Regions from separate parts of the Pseudomonas wenzhouensis genome, predicted to be linked through region 3. Evidence: riboswitches for the same ligand, from Rfam matches in the RefSeq annotation. Region 3 holds a riboswitch; each other region holds the start of a gene.

Region 1 (4,435 bases), 500 kb from region 3:
CGACCACGTACGGGTAAGGGATGTTCTGCTGGCTGCGGCCGACCTCGACACGCAAGGTGAAGTCATTCATCAGCGGGCGCAGCTGCTCCAGCAGGTATTTACGGAAGGCCGCTGGCTGGGTCACGGTGATGGCGTAGGTGCCTGGCACCTGTACCTTGGCATAGGCGCGCACGGTGGTCGGCACCTCGCCCTGGCACAGGTAGGTCAGGCGCAATTCGGGGTAGCGGAACAGGCAGTGTTCGCTGGCATCCGGGCGGATGCGTTCCTTGAGGTAGCGCTTGAGTGCGTGGCTCAGGGCGCCGGTGGCTTCCTGATGCAGCGCGGCAAGGCGGTCGACCGCCTCTTCGGGGGTGTTGGCAATGATGAAATCATCGGAGCAGGCTTTCACAGGCATCTTCCTGGCAGAACGAACGCCCCCATCTTGCCTGCATCCTCATGGCAAAACCTAGCGCGGCGACCGAACCAGCGGCCACCGCGCACTGCATCAGACCGCCGCCTGGTGCAGACGCACGTTGAACAGCGGCCCCTGACTGAAACGCGCCAGCGCCTTGGCAGCGGCCAGCACGCCCAGGTCGACCAGCGGTTCGATCAGGATCACGCTCATGTAAGCCAGGCCGAAGCTGCCCACAGCGGCCAGGTTATCGCTGGTGAAGCCATGGCCATAGAAGGCCCAGAAGCCGACCCAGGCAACAATGCCGCCCTGGTAGGCGGTCGACAGCGCCAACGCCTGCTTGTAGGACAGGTCGACGTAGGCGGTGCCCGGCGCAACGATACGCTTGGCCAACACACTGATGGCCCACAGCGGTACCAGCAGGGTGGTGACGTTCATGCCGTACTGCGGCAGATCGAACGGCGCGAACAACAAGCCCTGCAACAGCAAGCCAGCCGCCAGACCGACGGCCGTGGCCCCCGCGCCGAACAGCAGGAGCAAGGTCGAACCGAGGATCAGATGCACCTCGGAAACCCCCACCGCATGATGCGGCAACACCTCGAAGAAGCAGAACACCAGCGCGGTGGTCAGCAGGCTGCGCAGCGCCAGGGCGGTCGCCCCGCCGTTGTCGCGAATGGCATCACGCGCCAGTTTGGCGGTCAGGCCAAAGGCACCGACTGCGGTTGCGTAGCTGAGGAAGATCTTGGCGCCTTCGACGACACCGGGTTCGATATGCATGCAAGTTCCTTGATCGCGCCCACCGCGCGACGAGTTGGAGGATCGATGGATTCGATGGCAGGTCTCCTGGCTCACGGCTTGGCACTTCGCCCGCCTTCCCGACCGAAGTCAGTGGCATCCGGGCATCGTTCGCCGCTTACAGTTGCGGGGGCAGCCAGGGAATTGGCGAGACTCGCCGCACCCTGTTCCCTTTTCATCCGCACGCACGTGCGGGCGGAACCATCGGCGGCAACCTTACTCCGCCGTTCTGACAAAAGACAGCGCTCGCCCTCGAGTCGCTACCCGACCTTGATCGCAGACCCTGGCAGATCCGTCCATTGATCCCCAACACAGAGATCGCCTGCCTACGACGCCAGCACAATCCAGCAGGACCATAACGGCGAACCCCAGGCAAAACGAAACAGCGCTCTAATTCTGCGCCTCATAAATTCCAATTTCCTGGACAGAATTTCGCCCTTGCATTCCAAGATATCGGAATAAGTCCAGAAAAATGGACAACCACTCAACACCGCAACAGCCACGCCGAACCCGTCATAAACCGCTGCGCCCCTTTATCCACAGGCCTTAGCGCACTTTCCAAGAGGGCCCAACCGCGCACTGGCACGACTCTCGCTCTGTAAACCTCAGAGGCGCGCTGGTGTATCCGCGCGCTCACGATAGAACGGCCCTGAGCCGCTAGAACAACAACAAAAGGAACCAGCCATGGGTACCCTCGGTATTCTGATTTCCCTCGCACTGTTGATGTACCTCGCCTATCGCGGCATCAACGTCCTGATCCTCGCCCCACTGCTGGCTCTGCTAGCGTTGCTGTTCGCCGGTGATGTCGGCCTGCTGCTGCTCACCTACACCCAGGTGTTCATGAAGGCCATGGGCGGCTACGTGATTCAGTTCTTCCCGTTGTTCCTGCTCGGTGCGCTGTTCGGCAAGTTGATGGACGATTCGGGGTCGGCCCGCGCCATCGCCCAGGGCATCGTCGCGAAAGTGGGCAGCGAGCGCGCGATCCTGGCCATCGTGCTGGCCTGCGGCATCCTCACTTACGGCGGCGTCTCGCTGTTCGTGGTGGCCTTCGCCGTGTACCCGATCGGCGCCGCGCTGTTCCGCGAGGCGGGCATTCCCAAGCGCCTGATCCCCGGTGCCATCGCCCTTGGCTCGTTCACCTTCACCATGACCGCGCTGCCCGGCACCCCGGCGATTCAGAACGCCATCCCCAACCCCTTCTTCGGCACCGACGCCTTCGCCGCGCCAGGTCTGGGGGTGATTGGCGGGCTGATCATGTTCGGCCTCGGTACCTGGTGGCTCACCGCGCAGTCACGCAAGATGATGGCCGCTGGTGAAGGCTACGGCGAACACCGTGACGACCCAGTCAGCGAGGAGCGCGGCAACATTCCCGGCTTCTGGCTGGCACTGCTGCCGATCTTCGTGGTGATCGCGCTGAACTTCCTGATGGCCAAGCAGATTCTGCCGAGCGTCGACACCAGCTACCTGGCCAAACCGGAATACGGCGGCCTGCAGGACGCCAAATCGCTGATCGGTATCTGGTCGATCATCGTCGCCCTCGGCGCCGCCATCGTGCTGCTGATCGCCATGCACTGGAAGCGCTGGATGGATCTGAAGAAGAGCGTCAACGACGGCGCCTTCGGCTCCATGCTGCCGATTCTCAACACCGCCGCCGAGGTGGGTTACGGCACGGTGATCGCCTCGCTGGCCGGTTTCGTGATCATCCGTGACCTGGTGCTGGGCGTCTCCAGCAACCCGCTGATCTCCGAAGCGGTGGCGGTGAACATCCTCGCCGGCATCACCGGCTCGGCCTCTGGTGGCATGTCCATCGCGCTGAAGACCCTCGGCGAGCAGTACCTGGAAATGGCCAATGCTGCCGGCATCAGCCCCGAGCTGCTGCATCGCGTCGCCGCCATGGCCTCGGGCTGCATGGACACCCTGCCGCACAACGGCGCGGTAATTTCGCTGCTGGCGATCTGCAAGCTCACTCACCGCGAATCGTACAAATTCATCTTCGTCAACACCGTGGCCTTCCCGCTGCTGGCACTGGCGGTGGTGATCACCCTGGGCACGCTGTTTGGAAGCTTCTAAGCCATAAGAGCCTTCCAGACGCTGCGCTTTCGCTCAGCAAAAGGTGTAGGCGCCAGCTTGCTGGCGATGCTTTGAACCGCATGGATCGCCAGCAAGCCGGCGCCTACATGACCCCTTCGTCACGAGTACCCGCAATGAGCAAGATCATGACCGCCGCCGCCGCCGTGGCGCGCATCCCGGACAACGCCAACCTGGCCAGCGGCGGCTTCGTCGGCATCGGCTTCGCCGAGCAGATCGCCATCGCCCTGGAACAACGCTTCGTGGCTGAACAGACGCCGCGTGACCTCACGCTGGTGTATGCCGCCGGCCAAGGCGACGGCAAGGGTCGCGGCCTCAACCACCTGGCCCATGAAGGCCTGGTACGCCGGGTGATCGGTGGCCACTGGGGGCTGGTGCCGGGCCTGCAGAAGCTGGCAGTGGATAACCGCATCGAGGCCTACAATCTGCCGCAGGGGGTGATCTCCCAGCTGTTCCGCGATATCGCTGCCGGCAAACCGGGGCAGCTGTCGCGCGTCGGTCTGGGCACCTACGTCGACCCGCGCCATGGCGGCGGCAAACTCAACGCGCGCACCACCACCGATCTGGTGCGACTGATGCCCATCGATGGCGAAGACTACCTGTTCTACCCGACCTTCCCGATCCACGTCGGCATCGTCCGCGCCACCAGCAGTGATCCCGATGGCAACCTCAGTTTCGAGCGCGAGGCGCTGACCATCGAGAGCCTGGCCATCGCCATGGCCGCGCGCAACTCTGGCGGGCTGGTGATCGCCCAGGTCGAGCGGATCGTCGAGCGCGGCTCGCTGAATGCGCGCCAGGTGAAGATTCCCGGCATCCTGGTGGACTGTGTGGTGCTGGCCGAACCCGATAATCACCAGCAAACCTTCGCCACGGCCTACAACCCCGCCTTCGCCGCCGAAACCCGCGTGCCGGTGGACAGCCTGACGCCGATGCCGCTGGACGTGCGCAAGCTGATCGCCCGTCGCGCGGCGCTGGAGCTGAAGAGCGGCGCGGTGGTCAATCTCGGCATCGGCATGCCTGAAGGCGTCGCGGCGGTGGCCGCCGAGGAAGGCGTGATCGAGCGCCTGACCCTGACCGCCGAACCGGGCGTGATCGGCGGCGTACCGGCCTCGGGCCTGGACTTCGGCGCGGCGAGCAACCACAGCGCCCTGCTCGACCAGC
Region 2 (4,435 bases), 750 kb from region 3:
GTTTCGGTATCGAGCTGCTGAGCGTCGAACCGCGGCGTCTTGATCAACTCGGTGATGCTTACGTACGCATTGCTCAGCGAATTGGCCGCGTGCAGCAAGGCGAGCGGCTGGCTGCCGAATTTCGCGCCGAGCTGCGCGCACTGCGCCATCGCTATCGGCGCGAGCATCCCCTGACGGTGTTCTATCAGGTCTGGCATCAGCCGCTGTACACCATAGGTGGCGAGCAACTGATCGGTGATGCCTTGCAGGTGTGCGGTGCGCGCAACCTGTTCGATGATCTACCGCAGCCGGCGCCGCAGGTCAGCGTCGAGGCGGTGCTGGCGCGCGACCCGGATGTGATACTCGGCGGCAGCAATGCCGAGCTGAGCGCCTGGCAGGCCTGGCCGCAGTTGCATGCGGTGCGTGAACATCAGCTCTGGGCGGTGCCGGACAAGGGGCTGGAACGGCCCAGCCGGCAGATGCTGGGCGCCATCGAGCAGTTATGTGAGCGGATGGCGGCTGCGCGGTAGCCCCTTCAGGCGGTGCGCACGGCGCACCCTACAGCGATGCTAGGGTGCGCCGTGCGCACCGAGGTCAGAGTTGCGGCGTCCAGGTGACGGCGAATAATGCGGTGCGGCCGGCGCTGTTGTAGCCGAAACGGCCATTGGGTGTGCTGTAGGTTGCTTCTGCGTAGTCCTTGTCCAGCAGGTTATCCAGCTTCAGGCTCAGCCCGAGTTCCTCATTGGCCTGCCAGGCGGCGCGCAGGCTGAGCAGGCCATAGCCGCTCATCTCGATTTCGTTGTCGGCATCATCATAGCGACCACTGATCGCACGCCAGCCTGCGCCAAGCGACACATCGCCGAAGCGGCGGTCAAGGTCCAGACTCAGCGTGCGTTTGGCCCGGCGCAGCAGGGTATGACCGCTGTCGCGGTCACGTGGGTCGATCAGGGCCAGAGCGAGATTGCTCTGCCAGCCGAACAGCTCCTGTTGCATGGCGGCCTCGAAGCCATTGATCCGGGCTGTCTGGATGTTCTGTGGAATGAAGCTTTCGTCGAAGACGATGGCATCTTCGATTTCGGTTCGATACACGGAAGCCTGCAATGAACCTGTGTCGCTATAGCGGCTACGCCATTGCAGCTCGTAGCTTTCAGAGCGCTCGGCTTGCAGCTCGGGATTGCCATACCACGGGTCGTAGAGGTCATTGAAGGTCGGCGCACGGAAGCCTTCGCTATAGGACAGAATCAGGTCGTTGGCATTATCCAGTGGCAGGGTCAGCGCCGCGTTCCAGATGTTCTCGCTACCGAACTGCTGGTTTTTGTCGTGACGAAGCCCCAGCTCGGTCGAGAAGGTGTCGCCGATGTAGCGGTGTTGCGCGAAGGCCGCTTGGTTCCAGCGCGAGTCCTCGGCGAAGGTTGTACTGCTGTGCAGGCGATCCTCGTACCAATCAGCACCGACCAGCACTTGCTGGTTATCGGTGAGCGTCAAGGTGTTTACCCAGTTCACAGCGTCGCGATAGGTGGTGTAGGTAAAAAATGAATAGTCTGGCGCTGCCGACGAGCCATCCCCCGTTTCGCGCTGGTCTTTGCTGTGACCCAGTTCCAGGCGGCTGCTCCAGTGCTCGTTGAAGCGGCCATCGATGAACCCGGAAAGGCTGCTGAGCTGAAAGTCCGTTGTCGGTAGCAGGCCGGTAAAGACATCGTCGTATTCCACCTGCCCGCGCTGATCGAGCGCATTGAAGCCAACCTGCAGTGTTTCATCGAAGCGGTGCGAAAGATTCAGGCTGAGCGAGCGGTTACGGTAGGCGTCGTCGTCGCCATTGGCACCGAAACCGTCGCGGGTGGCGTCGATGCCGGCCGTCTCGTCCAGGGCCGCACCCAGGTGAAAGCGAGTGCGCTGGTCGCCGCCGGCCAGACCAAGGCTGCGCTGGTAAGTGCTGTCGCTGCCTGCCGCCAGGCGCGCGTAAGGCTTGAGGCTCCGGCCATCGCCCTGACGGGTGAAGATCTGAATTACCCCACCAATGGCGTCGGAGCCATACAGCGCGGAACGGGCGCCGCGTACCACTTCGATACGCTCGATCTGCTCGGGGGCGAGAAACTCCAGGCTGCTGGTGCCGCTTGAGGCTGCCGCGATGCGTTGTCCATCGACCAGTACCAGAGTCTGTGCAGTGCTTGTGCCGCGCAGAAAGACGCCCGTCTGGCTGCCGGCGCCGCCCGTGCGGACGACGCTGATACCGGGGACGCGTTCGAGCAACTCGGCGACGCTACTGACCTGCAGACGTTCGATGTCGGCCCGCTGGAATACTGTGGTGGCGGCAGTGGCCTGCGCCAGTGGTTCGGCCTGGCGCCCGGAGGTCACCACCAGAGGCTCGCTCAGATAGGGCTCGGCCGCCCATGACAGAGCGGGCGCGAGAGTAATGGCCAGGGCCAGGCGTGACAGTTTCATTTTCTTTCCTCAAAGGTCGGCAGACGTTCGAGGAGGGCAGGCGCAAGCGCGCGGACAGGCGGCGCTTGACCGTGTCGCCCTCCGCAACACCAGTCGCACCGCCTTGGCCGGTCTCCGGGCTCTCGACCCAGATCCGCCTTCCCAGGTTGCCCCAGTGGCTGTTGGACGTGGCGCAAGCACCGAGGCTTGCAGTCGATTACCGTTGCGGGGGCAGCGTCGGCATTGCTCGTGATGAGCGCACCGACTTCCCGTTTAACACTGCTTGCGCAGCGCACCCTGGCGGAACATGAATGGCGCGCACCTTAGTGTGCGCGCGTATGAATGACAAGCAAGCTCCGCTCATTCAACGATGAGCGGGCTTCATGCTCAGGCTTGCAGCAGGCTGAGACGCTCACGTACCGCACGTTCGATGCCGGCTTCGTCGAGGCCGCACTCGGCAAGCATCTGGCTCGGCTTGGCGTGCTCGACGTAGTAGTCCGGCAGGCCGAGGTGCAGCATCGGTACCTGGCGGTTCTCGGCGGCGAAAAATTCGCTGACCGCGCTGCCGGCGCCACCCATGATGCTGTTTTCCTCGAGAGTCACCAGCAGTCCATGGCTGTCTGCCAGTTCGCGCAGCAGGGCTTCGTCCAGCGGTTTGACGAAACGCATGTCGACCACGGTGGCATCCAGCGTTTCACCGACGCGCAGGGCTTCGGCCAGTTGCACGCCGAAGGCCAGCAGGGCGACGCCCTGGCCCTGACGACGCACCACCGCCTTGCCGATCTCGAGCGGCTCCAGGCCAGCATCGAGCGGCGCGTTGGGGCCGCTGCCGCGCGGGTAGCGCACGGCGGCCGGGCCGTCGAACAGGTGGCCGGTGGTGAGCATGCGGCGCAGCTCGTTCTCGTCGCTCGGGGTCATCACCAGCATGCCGGGGATGCAGCGCAGGTAGGACAGGTCGAAGCTGCCCGCGTGGGTCGGGCCGTCTTCGCCGACCAGGCCGGCGCGGTCGATGGCGAACAGCACGTCGAGGTGCTGCACGGCGACGTCGTGGATCAGTTGGTCATAGGCACGCTGGAGGAAGGTGGAGTAGATTGCCACCACCGGCTTGGCACCTTCGCAGGCCATGCCGGCCGCGAGGGTGACGGCGTGCTGCTCGGCAATGGCGACGTCGAAGTAGCGCTCGGGGAAGCGCTCGCTGAACGCCACCAGATCCGAGCCTTCCTTCATCGCCGGGGTGATGCCGACCAGGCGCGCGTCCTGCTCGGCCATGTCGCACAGCCACTGGCCGAACACGTTGGAGTATTTCGGGCCGCTGGGTTTCTTGGGCGCGGCGACGGGCGTTACCGGCTCCAGCTTGGTGATGGCGTGGTAGCCGATGGGGTCAAGCTCGGCCGGGGCGAAACCCTTGCCCTTCTTGGTCACCACATGAAGGAACTGCGGGCCGTCGAGGTCGCGCATGTTGCGTAGTGTGGTCACCAGGGTGGGCAGGTCGTGGCCGTCGATCGGGCCGACGTAGTTCCAGCCCAGTTCTTCGAACAGGGTGCCGGGCACCAGCATGCCCTTGGCGTGTTCCTCGACCTTGCGCGCGATTTCCCAGGCGCCGGGCAGGCGCGAGAGGATCTTCTTGCTGCCCTCGCGCATGCTGGCGTAGGTGCGGCTGGAGATGATCTTGGCCAGGTAGTTGGACAGGCCGCCGACATTCTTGGAGATCGACATGTCGTTGTCGTTGAGGATCACCAGCATGTTGGCGTTGACGTCGGTGGCGTGGTTGAGCGCCTCGAAGGCCATGCCGGCGGTCAGGGCGCCGTCGCCGATCACCGCCACGCTCTTGCGCTTCTCGCCCTTGAGACGGGCGGCGATGGCCATGCCCAGCGCCGCGCTGATGCTGGTGCTGGAGTGGCCGACGCCGAAGGTGTCGTACTCGCTCTCGCTGCGTCGCGGGAAGGCGGCCAGGCCGTCCTTCTGGCGCAGGGTGCCCATGCGTTCGCGACGACCGGTGAGGATCTTGTGCGGGTAGGCCTGGTGGCCGACGTCC
Region 3 (4,435 bases):
GATGAGCTGCTGGTATTGCCGGCGCCGTCCTCGGTATCGCTGGCGGCGGCGCGTCTGGGTTGGCCGCTGCAGGAGACGGAGGTGGTCTCCCTGGTTGGCCGGCCGCTGGCCACGCTCAACGGCAAACTCTACCCCGGCGTGCGCCTGCTGGTATTGAGCGCCGATGGCGATACCCCTGCGCAGGTCGCCGAAGCCCTCAGCGCACGTGGTTTCGGCGCCAGTCGCCTGACCCTGCTGGAGCACCTTGGCGGGCCGCATGAGCGCCGTGTCGATGGCCTGGCCGCGAGCTGGAACCTGCCACGCGGCGCCGATCTCAACCTGCTGGCGGTGGAGTGCCTGGCCGACGCCGGGGCACAACTGCTGCCGCCGACCTGCGGCCTGCCGGACGACGCCTACCGCCACGACGGCCAACTGACCAAGCGCGACGTGCGTGCCGTGACCCTGGCGCGCCTGGCGCCGCTGCCTGGCGAGCTGCTGTGGGATGTCGGCGCGGGGTGCGGCTCCATCGGCATCGAGTGGATGCGCGCGCACCCGGCCTGCCGCGCCATCGCCATCGAGGCCAACGAGGGGCGCCAGGCGCATATCCGCCACAACCGTGATGCCCTCGGTGTGCCGGCCCTGCAACTGGTCGCGGGGCATGCGCCCGAGGCGCTGGCGGGGCTGCCGGCGCCGGACGCGATCTTTATCGGCGGTGGCGTCACCGTGCCCGGTGTGCTGGATGACTGCTGGGCTGCGCTCAAGCCGGGCGGGCGTCTGCTGGCCAATGCCGTGACCATCCAGAGCGAGGCGGCGCTGGTAAGTTTCCGCGAGCAGCACGGCGGCGAGCTGTTGCGCCTGACCGTGGCCCAGGCACAGCCCCTGGGCGGCTTCGACACCTGGCGCGCGGCGCTGCCGATCACCCTGCTGACGGTGCGCAAGCCATGAGTGCGCGGATCCTGCTGCTCGGCGGCACCACTGAGGCGCTGCGCCTGGCGCGCCGGCTTGGGCCAGAGACGATCTACAGCCTGGCTGGGCTGGGCCGGGTGCCGGACGATCTGCCGTGCCACGTGCGCGTCGGCGGCTTTGGCGGTGCTGAAGGCCTGGCAGCCTTTGTCGCCGACGAAGGCATCGAACTACTGCTGGATCTGACTCACCCCTATGCCGCACAGATCAGCCATAACGCCGCCCGCGCCGCGGAGATTGCCGGCGTGCCCTGCTGGGCCCTGCGCCGACCCGGCTGGCAGCCGGGCGCGGATGACGACTGGCGCGAGGTGGATAACTGGGATGAACTGATCCGTGCGCTGACGCCGTTCCAGCGGCCGTTTTTCACTTCGGGGCGCGAGCCGCTGGCCCATCTGCACGAGATTCCCGAGCACCAGCACTGGACGGTGCGCTGCCTGCAGGCCGAGCCGGCGCCGCCACGTGCCGAGATCATCGGCGCGCGTGGGCCGTTCTCGCTGGACGAGGAACGCGCGCTATTCGCGCGCATCCGCTGCGACGTGCTGGTGAGCAAGAACAGCGGCAGCGCCTCCACCGAGCCCAAGCTGCAGGTCGCCCGTGAGCTTGGATTGCCGGTTTTGCTGGTGCGTCGCCCGCAGTTGCCGGCGGTAACGCGCGAGTTCGCGGACCTGGACAGCCTATGGCAGGCACTGTCGTAGGGCGGGTGAATAGCGCGATGACGGGACGATGCATCGATCCACCGTTGCGCTGGATGTAAAAAGCGATATCCACCCTGAGGGCCGCGCGAGTTCCGTAGGGTGCGCCGTGCGCACCGGGCTTGCCTCCGTCCGTAAAACCGCCCCGGATTGCATCCGGGCTACGGCTGACTGTTAGACTGCCGGCCCTTTCGGAGCCCGCTGATGAGCCAAGCCCCCTACGCCCGCATCCTGTTTATCGGCCCCGGCCTGGGTCGTGGAGCTTCGTCCGAGCGCTTGCAACAGCGCATCACCGCGCTGCTGGGCGAAGCGCACCTGCACGACATTGAGCAGGACGATTTTTGGCAGGCCATCGACCAGGCGCCGCGACCACTGCTGGTAGTGGATCTGGAGCCGCGCGCCGATGCTGCGCACCGCGATTGGCTGCGCCAGTGTATCGTCGAACGCGGTGACGGAGCCGAGGTGTTCGTGGTCTGCACGGCGCTTGAAGATACCTGGCTCGATGGCCTGAGCGCGCTGTTGGCGAATTGCGAAGCGCATCTTTCCTGCAGCGACGTGCCGCCTGTACCGGAACACCACGCCTGGTCGCAGATCCCGCCGCATGCGCAGCGCCTGCTGCTGTGCAACGGCCCGCGCTGCACGCGCAAGGGCGCGCTGGGCCTGTGGAAAACCCTGCGCCAGCGGCTCAAGGCCGCCGGCAAGCTGGAGTGCGAGGGCGGTGTGCATATCACCCGCAGTCAGTGTCAGTTCCCTTGCGATCTGGGGCCGACCGCGAGCCTTTATCCACAGGGCGAGTGGTACGGCATCGCCGACGAGGCTGCGGTGATTCGCCTGGTCGATGAGCGTCTGGTGGCAGGCCAGGCGCTGCCGGAGTTGCGGATCGATGAGCAGGGCGGCAAGTAGGCATCCGGGTTACGCCTGCGGCCAATCCAGGCTACGAGAAGTCGCCGCTAAAGCGCCTCCCACAATTGTTCCCGCGCCTTGACTTGAGCGGGTGCGGGTGGTCATATCCGCCCCGCTTCAGGTGTCTCACGCCGCCGCGCGTGAGGTGAAACGGGAAGTCGGTTGAAGTCCGACGCTGCCCCCGCAACGGTAAGCGAGCGACCGCATCGAGATGCCACTGTGCGCCACGCGCATGGGAAGGTGATGCGTTCATGACCCTCGCAAGCCCGGAGACCGGCCTGGAGTCGTTTGTGTCTGGCAACCCGCGGTGGGCGGGCGTTGACTCCAGTAGGGCGCCGCCGTGCCCCTGTCTGCTGTTGCGCATTTCCATCGGATTGCCGTGCCTTTTCTCTTTGCGATGGAAGCAATATGGCGCGCTATCCCCTGTTCCAAACCTGTGCATCGTTCGCGTTGCTATTGGCTGCTTCAGCCATGGCCAGCGCCTCTCCAGTCGATCTGCCTGACGTCACCGTCCAGGCGCACGCTGCCGAGGAAGGCGAGAGCGATCTGCATACACCCACCACGTCCGGCTCGCGCCTGCAGCTGTCGGCCCTGCAAACCCCGGCCAGCACCAGCAGCCTGAGCGGCGCCGAGGTACGTGGGCGCAACAACCTCTCGGTGCAGGACGCCGTGACCCGCACACCGGGCATCAGCAGCATCGGCTCGCCCGGCAATGGCGGCACCGCGCTGTCGGCGCGCGGCTTCACCGGCCATGCGGCGACCATGCAGCTATACGACGGTACTCGCCAGTACGTCGGCGCCGGCACCGTGACCTTCCCGGTGGACACCTGGTCGGTGGCGCGTATCGACGTGCTGCGCGGCCCGGCCTCGGTGCTCTACGGCGAGGGCGCCACCGGCGCGGTGATCAACGTGGTGCCGAAGAAGCCCTTCGCCGGCGAGATCCGCAACCAGCTGCGCCTCGGCTATGGCAGCGATGACCGCCGCCAGGCCGCGCTGGATAGCGGCGGTTCGCTGAGTGACGAACTGAGCTACCGCTTCAACATCAATCAGCAGGCCAGCAATGGCTGGGTCGACCGGGGTGATTCGGATAGCCTGGCGCTCAGCGCCGCCCTGCGCTGGGACGCCAATGACGACCTGAGCTTCACCCTGTCCCACGACCATGGCGATCAGAGCCCGATGCGTTATCTCGGCACGCCGCTGGTGGCAGGCAAGTACCGCGAGAGCATCCGCGAGCGCAATTACAACGTCGCCGACGCGGATATCCGCTACAACGACCAGATCACCCGCCTGGTGACGGACTGGCGCATCAACGACACGCTCAGCGCCAGCAACCAGCTCTACTACATCAAGACCCAGCGCTACTGGCGCAATGCCGAGGCCTATCGCTGGCAGCCGGGCGATACGGTCGAGCGCGGCGAGTTTTACCGGATCAAGCACACGCAGGAACAGGTCGGCGACCGCCAGACCTTCACCCTCGATCACACCCTGTTCGGCCTCGACAGCCGCACGGTGGCCGGGGTGGATTACAACCGCATCCACTTCGCCCGCCAGCATGATTTTTCCAGCAGTTTCAGCGACAGCGTGCCGCTGGCCGGCTCCGACGGCGGGCAGTACCAGAGTACCGATCCGCTCGGCTACGGCCCGCGCGAGCGCAACCTGGCGCGGCAGTTCTCGCTGTTCGCCGAGAACCGCACCCAGCTGACCGAGCGCCTGTCGCTGGTCACCGGCGTGCGCCGCGACCAGGTGCATCTGCAGCGCGACAACCTGATCGATGGCAGCAGCGCCGACCGCAGCCTCAGCGGCGACAACTGGCGCGCCGGCCTGGTCTTCACCCTGACCCCGGAACTGTCGCTGTACGGCCAGTACGCCACCAGCACCGAGGGCGTGAGCAACCTGCT
Region 4 (4,435 bases), 1.8 Mb from region 3:
GGACTCTGGATCGCCTCGCTAATGCCTCTCACGACCCGTGTCGCCCTCATTGCTCTTGCGCTGTTGCTGGCTGCCTGCAGCAGCCGGGCACCTTCTCCGCAGCCAGTCCATACCCCGCCAATCGCCTCGCCGTCCTACCTGGGTGGCGCAGAGGATGTGCTGTTTCGTGCGCTGGGGCTGGTCGGTACACCTTACCGCTACGGCGGCAACACCCCGGAAGGCGGCTTCGACTGCAGCGGCCTGATCGGCTATGTCTACCGTGATGCCGCCGGCATCAGCCTGCCGCGCTCGACGCGTGAACTCATTGCCATGCGTACACCTGCGGTGCGCCGCGATGCATTGCAGAGCGGGGATCTGGTGTTCTTCGCCACCAATGGTGGTCGCGCCGTCAGCCATGCCGGTATTTACGTGGGCGATGGGCGTTTCGTCCATGCACCGTCCACTGGCGGTACCGTACGGCTGGACAGCCTCGACAATGTCTACTGGCAGCGCGTCTATCTCGATGCCAAGCGTGTGATCACGCCCGAGCTTGCCCGTAACCCCTGATCCGTCATGGTCGAGCCCATCCGCCTGCCGCCTCAGCCGGAGGTCTGCGAGTTGTGCGCGCGACCTGTAGCGCTGACGCGTCACCATCTGATTCCCAAGGCCCTGCACGACAAACCCTATGTGCAGAAGCGTTTCGATCGTCATCAGCGCATAACGGCGACGCTCTGGGTGTGCCGTGCCTGCCACAACCAGATTCACCGACTCTTCAGTGAAAAAGAGCTGGCACTGACCTACAACAACCGGGGCCGGTTGCTGGCCGATGATCGCTTGCGCACCTTTGTCGAGTGGCTGGCCAGTAAACCGCCGGGCTTTACGCCCAGGCATTGAGGCGTCCCGGCGTTGACGTGCAGGGCTGCCAGCCTCTACCCTGCGCGCCTTGCTTCAGGTGCCCCTGCGCCATCATCCGTGATGGCGCAGGGGTGAAACAGGGAAGCCGGTCCGAATGCCGGCGCTGCCCCCGCAACGGTAGGTGAGTCAAACACCGCTCAAAGCCACTGTGCACTGCACGGGAAGGCGCGGTGCCGAACCTTTGGGTTCACTCACGAGCCCGGAGACCGGCCTGTCGCAGTTTCACGGCATCGCGGAGGGCGTTGTCCGGCCAACGCTCCGGTTCTACCGGGGCGTTCGTGTTTTTTCGTCTTCCGCTTGCCTGACCAGCCATTGGCGCCTGGATGAGTGCATGCGGATCGTCGCGATCTTTTTGCTCATGACCGTTCGTACTGTTCGCTGAACAGGCGGCGCGGGTGCCTGACGTGCAGGAGCACAGCATGAGTGAGACCGCCGAACGCGATGCCCGCCACAAGGCACGCATGCAGCGCAAGAAAGCCCTGATCGACGAGAAGATCGCCCAGGCCCAGGACGAATACGGCCTGCTGCTGGTGCACAGCGGCAATGGCAAGGGCAAGAGCAGCAGCGCCTTCGGCATGGTTGCGCGCGCTCTGGGTCATGGCATCAAGGTCGGTGTGGTGCAATTCATCAAGGGCGCGGCCAGCACTGGCGAAGAGACCTTCTTCCGCCGTTTTCCCGAGGAAGTCAGCTACCACGTGATGGGCGAGGGCTTCACCTGGGAAACCCAGGATCGCCAGCGTGATATCGCCAAGGCGCAGGAAGCCTGGGCGGTGGCCCGGCGCCTGCTCAGCGATGAGTCTGTCGGCCTGGTGGTGCTGGATGAACTGAATATCGCCCTCAAGCACGGCTATCTCGAACTGGATGCGGTGTTGGCGGATATCGAAGCGCGGCCGCTGCTGCAGCATGTGGTGGTGACTGGGCGTGGCGCTTTGCCGGGGATGATCGAGGCGGCTGATACCGTCACCGAAATGAGCCTGGTCAAGCATGCCTTCAAGTCCGGGGTGAAGGCGCAGAAGGGCATCGAATTCTGATGACGACACGTCACTGTCCGGCGTTGCTGATCGCCGCCCCGGCTTCCGGCCAGGGCAAGACCACCGTCACCGCTGCCCTGGCGCGTTTGCATACGCGCCAGGGGCGGCGGGTGCGGGTGTTCAAGTGTGGCCCGGATTTTCTCGACCCGATGATCCACGCCCGCGCCAGTGGCGCACCGGTGTACCAGCTCGATCTGGCCATGGTCGGCGAGGCTGAGAGCCGTCGCCTGCTGTGGCAGGCCGCCGGCGAGGCCGATCTGATCCTGATCGAAGGGGTGATGGGGCTGTTCGACGGCAAGCCCTCGGCGGCGGATCTGGCCCGTCATTTCGGCGTGCCGGTGCTGGGCGTGATCGACGGTGCGGCCATGGCGCAGACCTTCGGCGCCCTGGCTCATGGCCTGGCCACCTTTCAGCCGGACTTGCCCTTTGCCGGCGTGCTCGGCAATCGCGTTGCCAGCACACGCCACGGCGAGATCCTGCGTGATGCGCTGCCGCCGAGCATTCGCTGGTTCGGCGCCTTGCCGCGCAGCGCTGCGGTGGAGCTGCCGAGTCGGCATCTGGGCCTGGTGCAGGCCGCTGAGCTGGCCGATCTCGATGCGCGCCTTGACGCCGCCGCCGATGCCCTGGCCGCCAGCGCCAACGTCGACCTGCCGCCTGCGCTGAGCTTCGCCGCGCCGCCGTTCGATGAGCCTGCGCCCCTGATGAAAAATGTGCGTATTGGCGTGGCGCGTGATGCCGCGTTCGCCTTTTTATATCAAGCCAATCTCGACCTGTTGCTGGCGCTCGGTGCCAAGCTGCATTACTTCTCGCCACTGGCTGACAGCAGGCTGCCGGAGGTGGACAGCCTATACCTGCCCGGTGGTTATCCTGAGCTGTACCTGGCCGAGCTGGAAGCCAATCAGGCCATGGCCGCAGCGATTAGGGCTCATCACCAGGCTGGCAAACCGCTGCTGGCTGAATGTGGCGGCATGCTCTATCTGCTCGATGAACTGCGCGACAAACAAGGCGTTAGCGGGCGCATGCTCGGCTTGCTGGCAGGCAGCGCTGCGTTGCAGCCGCGGCTAACCGCTTTGGCCCTGCAGGCAGTGACGTTGCCGGAAGGCGAGCTGCGTGGTCATAGCTACCATCACTCGCGCCTGGACAGCCCGCTCGAGCCGCTGGTACGCGGCCGCTGCCCGAATGGCAAGCCGGTAGCCGAGGCGGTGTATCGCCTGGGACGGCTCACCGCCAGCTATATCCACTTCTACTTGCCGTCCAACCCGGAGGCGGCCGCCGCGCTGCTGCGTCCATGAGCGAGCACGCCTTCAGCCTTGAGGAGCGTGCAGCGGTGTACCGCGTCATCGCCGAGCGTCGCGATATGCGCCATTTCAACGGTGGCGAGGTGCCGGCCGAGGTATTGGCGCGTTTGCTCGAAGCCGCTCACCACGCCCCGAGCGTCGGCCTGATGCAGCCCTGGCGCTTCGTGCGCATCCGCGATGTGCAACTGCGTGAGGCGATCCATGGGCTGGTGGAGGCCGAGCGGGTGCGCACCGCCGAAGCCCTGGGCGAACGCAGCGACGCGTTCATGCGGCTGAAGGTCGAGGGCATTCGCGATTGCGCAGAATTGCTGGCGGTGGCGCTGATGGAGGGGCGCGAGAAACATGTCTTCGGGCGACGCACCTTGCCGGAAATGGATATGGCTTCGGTAGCCTGCGCCATTCAGAATCTGTGGCTGGCTGCGCGTGCCGAAGGGCTCGGGCTGGGCTGGGTATCGCTGTTCGACCCCGAGGCGTTGGCCGAGCTGCTGGGGATGCCAGCCGGCAGCAAGCCGGTGGCATTGCTGTGCCTTGGTCCGGTGGATGCCTTCTATGAAAAACCCATGCTGGTGCAAGAGGGCTGGGCCACGCCCCGACCTTTGAATCAGCTGCTGTTCGAGAATCGATGGGGAGAACAGGGTGACTGAACCATGAGCCTGGCGCTGATCACCTTCGCCGGTGTGGCGCTGGACGCCTTGCTGGGCGAGCCGCGCCGCGCGCATCCGCTGGTAGCCTTCGGGCGCCTGGCCGCGCGTCTGGAGCAGCGTTTCAACCCGGCTGGCAGTGGCTGGCGCAGCCACGGCGTCACGGCCTGGTGCCTGGCGGTGCTGCCGCTGACGCTGCTCACCTGGCTGCTGGTACAGGTGAGCGGGGTGAGCTGGGCAGTGGAGATTCTCGCACTGTATTTCGCCCTGGGCCTGCGCAGTCTGTATGAGCATGCGCAACCTGTTGCGCAGGCGCTGCGTCTGGGTGACCTGCGGCTTGCCCGCGAGCGCGTCGGCTGGATGGTCAGCCGCAACACCGCTGAACTGGACGCTACCGGCGTGGCCCGCGCCGGCACCGAATCGGTGCTGGAGAACGGCTCCGACGCCGTGTTCGCCGCCTTGTTCTGGTTCATCGTCGCTGGCGCGCCCGGCGTGGTGCTGTACCGCCTGAGCAATACGCTTGACGCCATGTGGGGCTATCGCAACGAACGCTTCGAGCGCTTCGGCTGGG

The links. Region 3 has a riboswitch for cobalamin ahead of J7655_RS00815 (TonB-dependent receptor). Riboswitches for the same ligand answer to the same signal wherever they lie in the genome.
Region 1: linked by a shared signal. The riboswitch ahead of J7655_RS19275 (energy-coupling factor ABC transporter permease) and the one ahead of J7655_RS00815 (TonB-dependent receptor) in region 3 are both predicted to bind cobalamin.
Region 2: linked by a shared signal. The riboswitch ahead of J7655_RS18025 (TonB-dependent receptor domain-containing protein) and the one ahead of J7655_RS00815 (TonB-dependent receptor) in region 3 are both predicted to bind cobalamin.
Region 4: linked by a shared signal. The riboswitch ahead of cobO (cob(I)yrinic acid a,c-diamide adenosyltransferase) and the one ahead of J7655_RS00815 (TonB-dependent receptor) in region 3 are both predicted to bind cobalamin.

The regions. Positions count from the first base shown of each region.
Region 1 is NZ_CP072610.1:4,124,340-4,128,774, forward strand. Features, by position in the region: gene amn (AMP nucleosidase) at 1-388, opposite strand, end outside; gene J7655_RS19275 (energy-coupling factor ABC transporter permease) at 485-1,168, opposite strand; cobalamin riboswitch at 1,208-1,407, opposite strand; gene J7655_RS19280 (GntP family permease) at 1,871-3,256, shown strand; gene J7655_RS19285 (acyl CoA:acetate/3-ketoacid CoA transferase) at 3,391-4,435, shown strand, end outside.
Region 2 is NZ_CP072610.1:3,872,104-3,876,538, reverse strand. Features, by position in the region: gene J7655_RS18030 (cobalamin-binding protein) at 1-509, shown strand, start outside; gene J7655_RS18025 (TonB-dependent receptor domain-containing protein) at 574-2,421, opposite strand; cobalamin riboswitch at 2,510-2,715, opposite strand; gene dxs (1-deoxy-D-xylulose-5-phosphate synthase) at 2,788-4,435, opposite strand, start outside.
Region 3 is NZ_CP072610.1:170,327-174,761, forward strand. Features, by position in the region: gene cbiE (precorrin-6y C5,15-methyltransferase (decarboxylating) subunit CbiE) at 1-924, shown strand, start outside; gene J7655_RS00805 (cobalt-precorrin-6A reductase) at 921-1,637, shown strand; gene J7655_RS00810 ((2Fe-2S) ferredoxin domain-containing protein) at 1,839-2,537, shown strand; cobalamin riboswitch at 2,640-2,833, shown strand; gene J7655_RS00815 (TonB-dependent receptor) at 2,946-4,435, shown strand, end outside.
Region 4 is NZ_CP072610.1:2,840,078-2,844,512, reverse strand. Features, by position in the region: gene J7655_RS13015 (C40 family peptidase) at 22-546, shown strand; gene J7655_RS13010 (hypothetical protein) at 553-873, shown strand; cobalamin riboswitch at 913-1,123, shown strand; gene cobO (cob(I)yrinic acid a,c-diamide adenosyltransferase) at 1,314-1,925, shown strand; gene J7655_RS13000 (cobyrinic acid a,c-diamide synthase CobB) at 1,925-3,217, shown strand; gene bluB (5,6-dimethylbenzimidazole synthase) at 3,214-3,867, shown strand; gene cbiB (adenosylcobinamide-phosphate synthase CbiB) at 3,871-4,435, shown strand, end outside.